Regions from separate parts of the Aeromonas oralensis genome, predicted to be linked through region 2. Evidence: riboswitches for the same ligand, from Rfam matches in the RefSeq annotation. Region 2 holds a riboswitch; each other region holds the start of a gene.
What was found. Region 2 has a riboswitch for cyclic di-GMP ahead of ACPDZI_RS22125 (immunoglobulin-like domain-containing protein). Riboswitches for the same ligand answer to the same signal wherever they lie in the genome.
Positions count from the first base shown of each region.

Region 1: it holds a riboswitch for cyclic di-GMP, as region 2 does, so the genes downstream of both, gbpA (N-acetylglucosamine-binding protein GbpA) here and ACPDZI_RS22125 (immunoglobulin-like domain-containing protein) in region 2, are expected to answer to the same signal.
Region 3: it holds a riboswitch for cyclic di-GMP, as region 2 does, so the genes downstream of both, ACPDZI_RS17015 (glycosyl hydrolase family 18 protein) here and ACPDZI_RS22125 (immunoglobulin-like domain-containing protein) in region 2, are expected to answer to the same signal.

Region 1 is NZ_CP187186.1:484,213-488,361, reverse strand. Features, by position in the region: gene ACPDZI_RS02415 (M3 family metallopeptidase) at 1-222, opposite strand, end outside; gene ACPDZI_RS02410 (methyl-accepting chemotaxis protein) at 518-2,215, shown strand; cyclic di-GMP riboswitch class I at 2,480-2,565, shown strand; gene gbpA (N-acetylglucosamine-binding protein GbpA) at 2,627-4,051, shown strand; gene cbl (HTH-type transcriptional regulator Cbl) at 4,124-4,149, opposite strand, start outside.
Region 2 is NZ_CP187186.1:4,715,410-4,719,558, forward strand. Features, by position in the region: gene hemB (porphobilinogen synthase) at 1-162, shown strand, start outside; gene ACPDZI_RS22125 (immunoglobulin-like domain-containing protein) at 335-2,527, opposite strand; cyclic di-GMP riboswitch class I at 2,582-2,667, opposite strand; gene prlC (oligopeptidase A) at 3,092-4,149, shown strand, end outside.
Region 3 is NZ_CP187186.1:3,676,105-3,680,253, reverse strand. Features, by position in the region: gene ACPDZI_RS17020 (ExeM/NucH family extracellular endonuclease) at 1-1,936, opposite strand, end outside; cyclic di-GMP riboswitch class I at 2,233-2,318, shown strand; gene ACPDZI_RS17015 (glycosyl hydrolase family 18 protein) at 2,467-4,149, shown strand, end outside.

The DNA of each region.
Region 1 (4,149 bases), 550 kb from region 2:
CTTGAGCTCGGTCTCCTCGGCCTGGGCCTGCATCTGCCGCAGTACCGGCAGGCGCGCCGGATCGGCGCAGAACGCCTTGTAGGCCTGCTCGGCAGCGGTGAAGCCGGCCTGATCGTCGCTGGTGCCCATGTAGGTGGACCAGAACAGATCCTCCTTGCGCTTGTGTACCTGCAGGTAGTCGGCGTTGAGCTGGTTGAGATAATTCCTGGCAATGGAACTCATAACTTCCCTCTTGTTATGGGGCGGCCGCGAGGGCGCCCACTCCTTTTTGGTGAAATGCCAACTCATTCACATTTTCTGCAAATTGAGCAGACAAATAGTGCGCCGGGATGCGCGCCATCACGCTATCAAAAGCGAGGGTTTCTGTCTGCTGGCTATACTGATTGTCAAACTGCTCAATTGGCGTTTTATAGCCCCAAGCCATTGAAAGTTAATTAAATGTTAATAACAAAATAATCAGGGCCAGCCGACGGACTGGCCACCACCAGACCCGCACGGGAAAGTTAAGGAAGAGACTATGTTCAAGCTCGGTGATATTGCCGTGAGCCGCAAACTGATGCTGTTGCTCTCACTGGCGCTGATCGGTTTCATCGCACTGCTGCTCATCTCGGCCAGTGCCCTGCATCGCAACCTGATGAGTGAACGGGAAGCCAGGCTGCAGGCCGTGCTGGACCTGGCCATGAGCCGGATCCAGACGCTGGCTGCCACCCTGCCGGCCCCTCAGGCCCAGGCCGAAGCCAAGGCCATGCTCAACAGCATGCGCTTTGACGGCGACAACTACCTGTTCGTGCTGGACGAGAACCGCCGGATGGTGGTGCACCCCGTCAGGCCCGAGCTGGTCGGCCAGCAGATGGGCGAGAGCGGCACCGCCACCGCCGGCGTCCACTGGCAGCAGATGGTGGATCTCGGCAAAGGGGGCCACAGCGGCCGGCTGGAATACAAGTGGATCTCCCCCTCCGGCGAGGCGGCCCAGAAGATGTCGCTGGTGGCCGGTTATCAGCCCTGGGGCTGGATCCTCGGCTCCGGTGTGTTGCTGCAGGACATCCAGGCCACCATCTGGTCCCAGTATCAGCTGATGGGGGGCGCTACCTTGCTGGTTACCCTGCTGATGGGGCTGCTGGGCTTTGCCATCAGCCGCTCCATCGTCAATCCGCTGGCCGAGATCAACCGGGCCATGCAACAGGTGGCCGCCGGCGATCTGGTGGTGAGCATCCCGGTGCACGGCAAGGATGAGCTGGGCGCCGTCGCCAGCTGCACTAATCAGGGGCTCAACGCCATTCGCCGTGCTCTGCTGGAGGCGAGCCAGGGGGCCCGCAACGTGGCGGATGCAGCCCTGCGCATCGCCGCCTCCGCCGAGCAGACCAACCAGGCGGTCAACAGCCAGCGAGATCAGCTGGCCCAGCTCGCCACCGCCATGAACGAGATGAGCGCCACCATCGCAGACGTGGCAGGGCACGCCGAGAACACCGCCCGCGACACCCAGGACGCCACCAGCGAAGCCGGCCTTGGCAACCGTGACGTGCACGCCAGCGTGCACGGCATCCAGGCGCTGGCCACCGAGGTGGAGCAGGCTACCCTGCAGGTCAACCAGCTCAAGGAGGGGGTGATGCAGATAAGCGAGGTGACGGCGGTCATCAGCGCCATCTCGGAGCAGACCAACCTGCTGGCCCTCAACGCCGCCATCGAGGCGGCCCGTGCCGGCGAGCAGGGCCGCGGTTTTGCCGTGGTGGCCGACGAGGTGCGCCAGCTGGCCAGCCGCACCCGCCAGTCCACAGAGGAGATCCAGAGCACCATCGCCCAGCTGCAACAGCGGGCGGTGACCGCCGCCAGCGCCATGGACGCCAGCCGCAAGCTGGCGGAGAGCAGTGTCAGCCAGTCGGAGAAGGCAGGCCAGGATCTCTCCCTCATCGTCAACCATATCCAGCACGTCAGCGACATGGCGACCCAGATAGCGACCGCGGCGGAGCAGCAGAGCATGGTGGCGGAGGACATGAACCGCAATGTCAGCGGCATCAACGACTCGGCGCTGGAGATGTCCCAGTCTGCCTCCCAGCTGGCCCAGGAGAGCGAGCTGCTGGCCGGACTTTCGCGCAGCCTGGACGAGCGGCTGGCGGTATTCAAACTCGGCAGCGCCATCGACCAGCAGCTTGAGCAGCGGCTCGCCCCTCTGCATCGGCAGGTGAGCCCGGCCGAACGCCCTCGCGCTCGCCACTGATCCGTCCTGCCCTGTCGCAACACACGCCCCCGTCAGCCCGGCTGACGGGGGCGTTCTTCATTGATGAAAAATGCCGATTTTTTGCATCTTGTCGGCCTGTTCGACGACATTAATATGGCAACGCTCAGTTATCATCCATTTAAAAACAAATAGTTAAGTGTTTGCTCTACTCCGATGAGGTCAAGCTGTAAAGATTTACACTTAATTATTTAATCAAAAATAGTCATGATGGGTTGTCGCCAAGCGCGACACCATGACCCTTCAATAGTCATTTGGCAAACTGGTCGAAAGGCCAGGACGCAAAGCCTCCGGTCTAAAGACATCTCGTCAAAGATAGCGGGGCTGCAACAGAGTGTTTCGGGGGAAACCCCTGCCAAGTTGACTGCCCACATCTGTCGAACAGAGGAATGTATGGCAGCAAAAATCCAACTCAATCACGTCGCTGCAACGCTGGCCTTGCTGGTCAGTGGCAGCGTGTTCGCCCACGGCTATATCAGCCAGCCGGAATCGCGCAACTACCTGTGCAAGACCGGCGGCAACAGCCAGTGCGGCGCGGTGCAATGGGAGCCCCAGAGCGTGGAAGGCCCCTCGGGCTTCCCGAATGGTGGGCCTGCCGACGGCCAGATCGCCTCGGCTGGCAGCGCCAGCTGGGGCGAGCTGAACGCCCAGACCAGCGACCGCTGGACCCGCCGCGAGGTACAGGCCGGCCCCTTCTCCATCAGCTGGACCTTCACCGCCAACCACGTCACCCGCAACTGGCGCTACTACCTCACCAAGCAGGACTGGAATCCGAACCAGCCGCTGACCCGCGCCGCCTTCGAGCTCACCCCTTTCTGCGTAGTGGACGGCAACATGACCCAGCCGCCCAAGCAGGTCACCCACCAGTGCAACCTGCCCCAGCGCACCGGCTATCAGGTGATCCTGGGGGTGTGGGAAGTGGGGGACACCAGCAACAGCTTCTATAACGTGATCGACGCCAACTTCAAGGGCGGCACCCAGCCACCGCTGGCCTGGAGCCAGGGCGGCACCATCTACCCTTCCACCGAGCTGGCGGTCGGCGACAAGGCCAGAACCCTGGTGTTCGATGCCAATGGCGTACGCCCCGATCTGCAGACCGAGCTGACCATCGCCAGCCCGGAGCAGGGCCAGAAGAACAACTGGACCCACGCTCTGGCGAGCAAGATCAATGCAGAGCAGAGTCTGATCCGGGCCGGCCAGCAGAGCGGCGAAGGCCAGTTCAACCCCGTCTACGGCCAGAACCCGGTCTACTTCAAGGCGGGCAGCGCACTGGAGCGGGTCGAGATCCAGCTCGAGCAACAGCAGCCGCCGGTGAGCAACGGCGTCAGCGTGAGCGGCCTGGAGAGCGACTACCTGCTCGACGAGGGCAAACTCACCCTCAACTTTACCGTGGCCGCCGAGGGCGATCTGACCGTCACCAACACCCTGTATGATCACGGTGGGGCCGCCAAGGGGCAGACCAGCGCCGACATCAAGGACAGCACTCACAGCTTCACCATGCCGCTGACCGGGCTCAGCGCCGGTCACCACCAGCTGGTGATCGAGGGCAAACCCAAGGCCGGTGGCGATGCGGTGCAGCAGACTCTGGATCTGATGCTCAAGGATCCGGCCGCCGGCGGTGACTACCAGTTCACCTTCCCGGACGGGCTCAAGTCCTACACCGACGGCACCAAGGTGCTGCAGCCCAAGAACGGCAAGGTCTACCAGTGCAAGCCCTTCCCCTATCGCGGCTGGTGCAGCCAGTGGTCGGCCAGTGCCACCCAGTATGAACCCGGGGTCGGCACCAATTGGCAGGATGCCTGGATCCCGGTGAACTGAGCCGCAGGCACAGCATCACACCATCAACAAAACGGGGAGCCACAGGCTCCCCGTTTTTTCTGGTGCACCACCTCAGATCTGGAAATCGATGGCCGCCT
Region 2 (4,149 bases):
GGCGAGTACGCCATGCACATGGCGGCCATTCAAAACGGCTGGCTGAAGGAGAAAGAGAGCATCATGGAGTCCCTGCTCTGCTTCAAGCGGGCCGGTGCCGACGGCATCCTCACCTACTTCGCCAAGCGCGTGGCGCAGTGGCTGAAGGAAGATGCCCGCTAAGCTGATGTGTCCGAGCGTGTAACGGATAGAAAAGAGGGGAGCCGATGGCTCCCCTCTTTCGTTACTGATAGCTGATTACAGCTTTATCCAGGCATCGCTCCAGGCAGTGCCGGTAGCGGTTGATGTATAGTGGCTGAGGGAGCCAACGGCTCCCTTTTTTATGACCGGCTAATTACAGCTTGATCCAGGCATCGCTCCAGGCTGTGCCGGTACCCGGCGCATAGTGGCTGGTCGAGCCGCCACACCAGCCGCTGTAGGGCCAGGGTTTGCACTCGTAGTTGCCACCGGCATTGCTGACCCGATCACCGGCCTGATAGCTGGTATTGGGGGCGTAGGCCGGGTAGTCACCCTCGCCACCGCCGCTGCTCTGTTCGGTCAGCGCAACCGGGAAGCGCTGTACCACCGGCTGCTGGCCATCTGCCAGACCGTTGATCACCACTTCATAGCTACCATTGGTCACATTGCTGCCCTGCAAAACCAGCGCGCTGGTGCCGTTCACCAGACTGGTAGTGTTGCCATAGCTGCGGCCGTGCTGCTCCAGCGTGGCAGAGATCTGCACCGGGTTGGCGGTGGTGATGTTGAAGCGGATGGAGACCTGACCGTTAACTATGGTGTAGTCGGAACCCATAGCACTGACAGTGAAGTCGCTGCTGCCGATCACCGGCGGCTTCTCGCCACCATCGCAGTCGCTGTCTCCCTGCAGACGCCAGACGCCCCACTCACCGGTAGTGCCCGGCTCATCGTTCTGGGTCCACCACTCGGCGCGCCAGCTCTTGCCGTTGTGGCTGACGATGTCGCCGCTGACGTAGGTCTTCTTGGCATCCCAGCTGTTTTGACAGATGGCACCCTGCTCTCTGACGGTCACGTTGCGCAGCTGGGTTACCTGCTGGTTGGCACTGTCGCTCACCTGATAGGTGAGGGTGTAGCGGCCGACCTTGCTGCTGTCGACGTTGCCGCTGACCTGAATGTTGGCGGTCAGATCGCCATCTTCCTCATCGTGGGCGCTGACGCCGGCCATGGCGTTGAACGGCGTACCGAGCTCGATAGTGGTGTCCGCAATACCGGTAAAGACCGGCTTCATGCTGTAGACCTCGACGGTACGCACCTGTTCGGTGACGTTATTGTCGCGATCGCTCACCTTGTAGGTGAGGGGATAGAGACCGATGCGCTGGGTATCGACGCTCCCTTCCACCTGGATCTGACCGGTCAGATCGCCATCTTCCTTGTCGCTGGCGCTGACGCCGGCCAGCGGGTCAAAGCGGGTGCCGTGCTTGACGCGGGCATCGCTCAGGCCACTGAACACCGGCTTGCCGTTTTCGTCCGGCGGGGTGATGTTCTGATCGTGGATGAAGGGGCCGTAGCTCTTGATGAAGGCTTCGTTGTAGGCCTGCCCGGCCGCGTTACGACCCATGTCCCAGTTGATGGACCAGGTCATCACGCCGCGCAGGGGCTGACCCTGGCTCTTGAGGCGGTTGAAGGCGTCGAAGAGATCCTGCGGATTCTTGACGTAACCGGTGGCGGCCGCATCGATATTGGTCGGAATGCCGAATACCAGCTTGTCGTGGGGGATCTTGTAGTAGCCGCGGCTGCCGTTGATCAGCGAGTCCGCCATGTAGTAGATGAACTCTTCTTTCAGGGCATCGTTGTTCTGGGCGATCCAGCCTACCCCGTCGATCCAGATACCGTCGCCACCCTGGTTGTAGAACTGGGGATTGATCCAGTCGTAGTAGCCTTCCAGCGCCCGCAGATAGGGGGTATAGAGCCCGCTGGCGGTCAGGTAGGGGAACTCGGGCGCCATGGTGATGAGGAAGTTTTTACCCTGGGCGCGGTAGTGATCCTTGACCAGCCGCAGGGCTGCCGGGATCACGGTCTGGTTGTTGGCGGCAGTGATGGCGGACTGCTCCAGATCGATGTCCAGACCGTCGAAGCCATAGGTCTCCACCAGACGGATGATCTCGTCGGCGAAGGCTTGCTCCTGACCGGTACGCAGCTCGATATGGGCATCGGCACCGCCCAGCGCCAGCAGCACGGAGCGGCCCTGACGGTTGAGCTCGGCGATCTGCTCGATAAACTGGCTCTCGCTCATGCCGGTAGCCGGGTCGAGTTTGAAGGTGGGGATGGGATCGCTGCCGTACACCTTCATGAAAGAGACATCGACCACGTTGTATTGCGGATTGACCTGGTCGAGCTTGACGCAGGGAGCGGTACCGCCCTGATAGCCAGAGCCACCGCACCAGTTGTGCCAGTAACCCACTACGACACCGGATTGGGGATTGACCATGGCCTGACCGGCCGATGCGGCCTGCGCTATGGGGGCGCCCATGCCGAGCAGACAGCCCAGCAGGGATAACTTCAATTTGTTCATCTTGATATCTCCATACAGTACAAACGGAGCGTCCAGCTATGGCCGAACGCTCCCGGGGGCAGCCCCGCTGTCATAGGAAATCTCCCTTAGACCGGTGGCTTTGCGTCGTGCCCTTTCGGGTCACTTTGCCTTTTTCACCCGTTCTCCGTGCGGCGCGGAGAATCAAGTGACCTGAGTAACAGGCTGCTTATGATACGCACTTAAAAACAAATTAATCAACGTATGTGCATGATTTGTTATGGTTATTAACTTTTTGATTAGTTATTTTCCAAGCGTGGAAAGGGCCGGTGATACGCTGCTGTGAACTACTCCTTTGTCGATTGGATTTGCTCTGCTCCCTTGTGGTTCGAGAGCTGAAAAAGCCGCAAAAAGGGCAAAAAAGTACCGATTATTCATGCTGTTGCCGTTAAGTATCTGGCAGAGAGGTGTTTGAGCTCACAAAGAGGGGAAAACAGTGCTGACAGGCGGATTGAAGCTTGATTATTGCGTGACTTGGCCACATGTTAGAGAACCATGAAGAGCTGCTAAAGCGGTCTGTTCAAGACCAAACAAGAGGTAACCGGGATGAATAACCCTTTGCTGACAATGGACTCGCTGCCCCCTTTCAGCCAGATCCAGCCCGATCAGGTCCAGCCTGCCGTGACGCAGGCCATCGCCGATTGCAAACAGAAGATCAGCGATGTGCTGGCCCAGCGCGACCCGCACACCTGGGACAGCCTGATCGCCCCGCTGGAAGAGGTCAACGACCGCCTGGCGCGGATCTGGTCGCCGGTCAGTCACCTCAACTCCGTACTCAACAGCGAAGCGCTGCGCGCGGCCCACGACGCCTGCCTGCCGCTGCTGTCTGAATTCCAGACCTATGTCGGCCAGCACGAGGGGCTCTATCAGGCCTATCGCGAACTGGCCGAGAGCGACGACTTCCCGCTGCTGAGCGGCGCCCAGCGCAAGGAGATCCAGAACACCCTGCGCGATTTTCGTCTGTCCGGCATCGGTCTGCCCGCCGAGGCGCAGCAGCGCTACGGCGAGATCCAGGCCCGCCTCTCCGAGCTGGCTTCCCGTTTCAGCAACAACGTGCTGGACGCGACCCAGGGCTGGCACAAGCTGGTGACCGACGAGGCCGAGCTGGCCGGTTTGCCGCAGAGCGCACAGGCCGCCGCCCGCCAGCTGGCCGAGCTGAAGGGCAAGGAAGGTTGGCTGTTCACTCTGGACATCCCCTCCTACCTGCCGGTGATGATGTATGCCGACAGCCGTGCGCTGCGTGCCGAGCTGTATGAGGCCTTCACCACCCGCGCCTCGGATCAGGGCCCCTACGCTGGCAAGTGGGACAACTCCGCCATCATGACCGAGCTGCTTGCCCTGCGCCGCGAGCTGGCCCAGCTGCTCGGCTTTGCCAACTACGCCGAGCTCTCCTTGGCCACCAAGATGGCGGACAAGCCCGAGCAGGTGGTGAACTTCCTCACCGATCTGGCGGCCAAGTCCCTGCCGCAGGGCAAGGCCGAGCTGGAAGAGATCCGAGCCTTCGCCGCCGAGCAACACGGTCAGAGCGAGCTGGCCGCCTGGGATCTCGCCTACTACGCCGAGAAGCTCAAACAGCACAAGTTCTCCATCTCCGACGAGCAGCT
Region 3 (4,149 bases), 1.0 Mb from region 2:
GCCAGTCGGCCACGGCGATCACCTTGCCGGCCAGCGCCGGGTTGGCGAGGGCATAGTCCAGGGTGCCGAGCTCGGCCTCGTAGCTGTAGGAGATGGCCTTCTCCTTGTTGAACTTGACGTTCATGTCCACCAGGCCGTAGCTCTTGGCCACTTCGCTGCCGGTCTGCTCAAAGACCTGGTCACCGAGGAAGGTCTGGGAGGCGGAGACTATCTTGCGCTGGCCGTCGGTCGGCACATAGTCGGTCAGCACCCGGATCGCATCTTCCCGGGCGTAGGAGTTGAAGTCGCCCACCAGCAGCACCTGGCCGGGCAGCTTGCTCACCGCCTCGCCCAGCACCTTGGCGGCGCTGACCCGGAACTCGGTGCACTTGCCCTGCAGATCGGCCGGCTCCTTGCCGTCCAGGTTTTCCAGGCAGCCTGAACCCTTGGACTTCAGATGGTTGACCACCAGGGTCAGCGGATCCTTGCTGCCCTCGACGGTGAAGGTCTGCACCAGGGAGTCACGCTGGGAGGCCTGTTTCTCGACCCCTTTGGCATCCAGGTATTTCTGCACCGGCAGGGTGATGACGTTGGCGTCCCCTTGCGGTGCCAGCTTGGCCGGCCGGTAGATCATGGCCACCATGATGGCGTCGCCACCGAAGTAGTGCTCGCCCTGCAGCAGCGCCTTGGGCAGGGTGACGAAGGCGTACTGCTTGCCCGCCTCTTTCTGCTGGGCGTTGAGGGCCTGTACCAGGTCGCTGATGGCGGAGTGGCTGTCAAAGCCGTTGTTCTCCATCTCCATCAGGCCGAGCAGGTCGGCATCCATCTCGGTGATGGCGTTGACGATCTTGGTGCGCTGCTTCTGGAAATCTTCCAGATTCTTGGCGCCCCGGTTGCAGCCCTTGGCGCTGTCTGCATCCGCCTGATCCTTGCACAGCACGTTGAGGGCACCGCCCACGCTGGAGTGGCTGGTGAAGTAGTTGAGCACGTTGAAGCTGCCGACGCGCAGATCGGTGCCGTCGGCACGGGCCGGGGCGCTCTGGCGGTCGTTGTCGCTGGTGCGCAGCAGATCGCCGGCGGTGATCACCTGATCCTGCGGCACGATCAGCCGGTACTCGTTGTAGCTGTAGCCCACCATGGCGTCCAGATTGACCGGGGCGTCGCCGATGCGCAGGTAACCCTGCTCCGGCTCCCAGGCCGGCAGCCAGGGTAGTTTGCCGTCGGCGGCCTTGAAGTCCGATTCGAGGAACACCCGGTTGCCGGCGTTGGCCTTGGCCAGTGCCTTGGCGGCCTTGCTGTCGGCGTCGTGCAGCTGGGTCGGTTTCATCAGCGGCGCCTGGTGGGAGAGCACCAGGTTGTTGCGCCGGGCGGCGTAGTCATAGCTGAAGTTGCGGCTGATTTTGAGCGCGCTGTCGGCGTCGAGCCGTACCCGCATCCCTTCGTGGCGCTCCAGCGCCCGGGCCAGGGTTTCGTTTTCCAGCACCCGCAGCGGGATGGCGGCCGGGACCGAGCCCTGGGCGACGACCTGCAGGCGCGGGGTGCCGCTGTCAAACACCGGCTTGAGCTGGGTGTGGTTGTAATACTCTTCGACCTTGGCCTCCAGGCAGACTTCGGCACCCGGCTTGATGTCCGGGTACTTGCTGGCGAAGTTCTTGTCGTTCAGGAAGACGAAGATGCCGTCCGAGGTCTGGGGGTTGCCGTCGCCCTGCACATCCAGCAGGTAGAACCCCTTGTTGAGGCTCTCGCCGAGGCCAGAGACCACTGCCTTGACCATGACACTCTGGGGGCTTTCGAACTTGTCGGCGGGAATGAGCGGGCTCTTGTCGCCGCTGCCCTGAATGACCGGGATCGGGGTGAGGGCGCTGTCGGCCGGGCAGCTGAAGCCGGCGGCATAGACGGACGGGGAGGCGAGCGCAAGCCCCACGGCCAGCGACAGCAGGGTACGTGTTCCTTTCATAACTGTTCCTTTTTTATTTTTTGCCAGTGTTTCCATAGCCTTGGCACATCGGCCAAGGGCGCGCATTGTCACATTTCTGGCATGTCATACCAGTGAGCCAACGCACATTACGGGGATACAAATGAGGGCAATGCCGGTTTTTTTGACTTGGCTAACAGTATGAAATTAATGACAAAAGAGTTATTTTGTCACATCAGTGAAAATGTGATCTGGCTGGCATCCACATATTTTTCCTCGAGAATGAAGATTGAGACTCGGCTGGTTGATTCCTATACTCGGCTTGTTCCTCACGGAACCCAGGTAAAGGGCAAACCGGTCGAGATGCCGGGACGCAATGCCTCCGGTCTTCAGATCGCGCGATCCAGATAGCGGGGCTTCCCAGGGTGAGGGTGACGTTTGTGGCAGGTCCATTGCCAGTTGTCTGCGCCCATCACACAGGTTGCGCTTGTTCTTTGCCTTGGTGACCAATGCCAAGACAAAACAAGGAAGATAACAATATGCAACAGACCCTAAGGCCCAGCAGGCTTGCCATGCTGGTGGCTTTGGCTGCCATGCCCGCCTGGGCACAGGCTGCCTATCCCGCCTATCAGGCCGGTACTGCCTACAAGGCCGGCGACATCGTCAGCAACGTCGGCAATCTCTATGAGTGCAAAGAATTTCCCTACTCCGGCTGGTGCGGGGCCTCGCCCTATCACTACGCTCCCGGAGTGGGGGTGGTCTGGGCCGATGCCTGGAAGCTGTATGGCGGGGACGTGCCGCCCCCGGCACTCGGCGTAGCCGTCAGCTCGCCAGCTGCCGGCGCCAGTTTCAACGAGGGGGCCAGCGTCGCGCTGGTGGTGACCCTGAGCGGCCCGGTGACGGCGCTGGTTCGGGTGGAATACCTCATCGACGGCAAGCTGGTCGCCACGGCGAGCGCCTCGCCCTGGAACGGCAGCTGGAGTGCCGCCGGTGTCGGCGCCCATGCCCTCAAGGCACGGGCATTGGATAAAGATGGCAAGGTGCTGAGCGAGGCGGATTCGAGCTTCAACGTCGCCGCCGTGGTGGCGCCGGAGGCGCCCAAGGTGAGCATCAGCAGCCCGGCCAGCGGCGCCAAGGTGACCCTGGGTCGCAGCGTGGCGGTGAGCGGCAACGTCACCGATGCCAACAACGACGTCGCCAGGGTCGAGCTGTTCGTCGATGGCAAGAAGGTGGGTGAAGACACCAGTGCCCCCTGGCAGGTGAACTGGACGCCCCAGAGCAAGGGGCTGGCCGGCCTCAAGCTGGTGGCGACCGACAAGGAGAACCTGAGCGGCGAATCGAGCCAGGTCGACGTACAGGTGGAAGAGGCAGCCCTGCCGCCCACCGGTGGCAACCTCTCCTGCGACATTCGCCAGATCTACCGCCCGGACGGTTACGAGTGCATGGGGGATGATCACGCCCGTCGGGTCATCGGTTATTTCACCTCCTGGCGTACCGGCAAGAACGGCTTGCCCTCCTATCTGGTGAGCGACATCCCCTGGGACAAGATCACCCACATCAACTACGCTTTCGCGGCGGTGGACGAGCAGAGCCACACCATCAAGGTGGACGACTCGGCGACCAAGATGACCTGGGACGGCGTGCCGGGTGCCGAGATGGATCCGGAGTTTGCCTACAAGGGCCACTTCAACCTGCTGTCGAAGTACAAGAAGCAGTATCCGGACGTGAAGACCCTGATCTCGGTGGGGGGCTGGGCCGATACCCGCGGCTTCTATACCGCTACCACCAAGGGTGACTGCTCGGTCAACAATGACGGCATCAACGCCTTTGCCAACTCGGCGGTGAGCTTCATCCGTCAGTACGGCTTTGACGGGGTCGACGTCGACTACGAATACCCCACCTCCATGAAGGATGCGGGCAACCCCAATGACTTCCCGCTATCCAACCAGTGCCGCGGCAAGCTGTTTGCCAACTACAAGGTGCTGATGCAGACCCTGCGCAACAAGCTCGACAGCGCCGGCAGCGAGGATGGTCGCAAGTACATGCTGACCATCGCCTCGCCGGCCTCGGCCTACCTGCTGCGCGGCATGGAGAACTTCCAGGTCACCCAGTACCTCGACTACGTCAACCTGATGACCTACGACTTCCACGGCGCCTGGAACAACTTCGTCGGTCACAACGCGGCCCTGTTTGACAACAAGGCTGATGCCGAACTTGCCCACTGGGGCGTCTATACCCAGAGCCAGTTTGGCGGC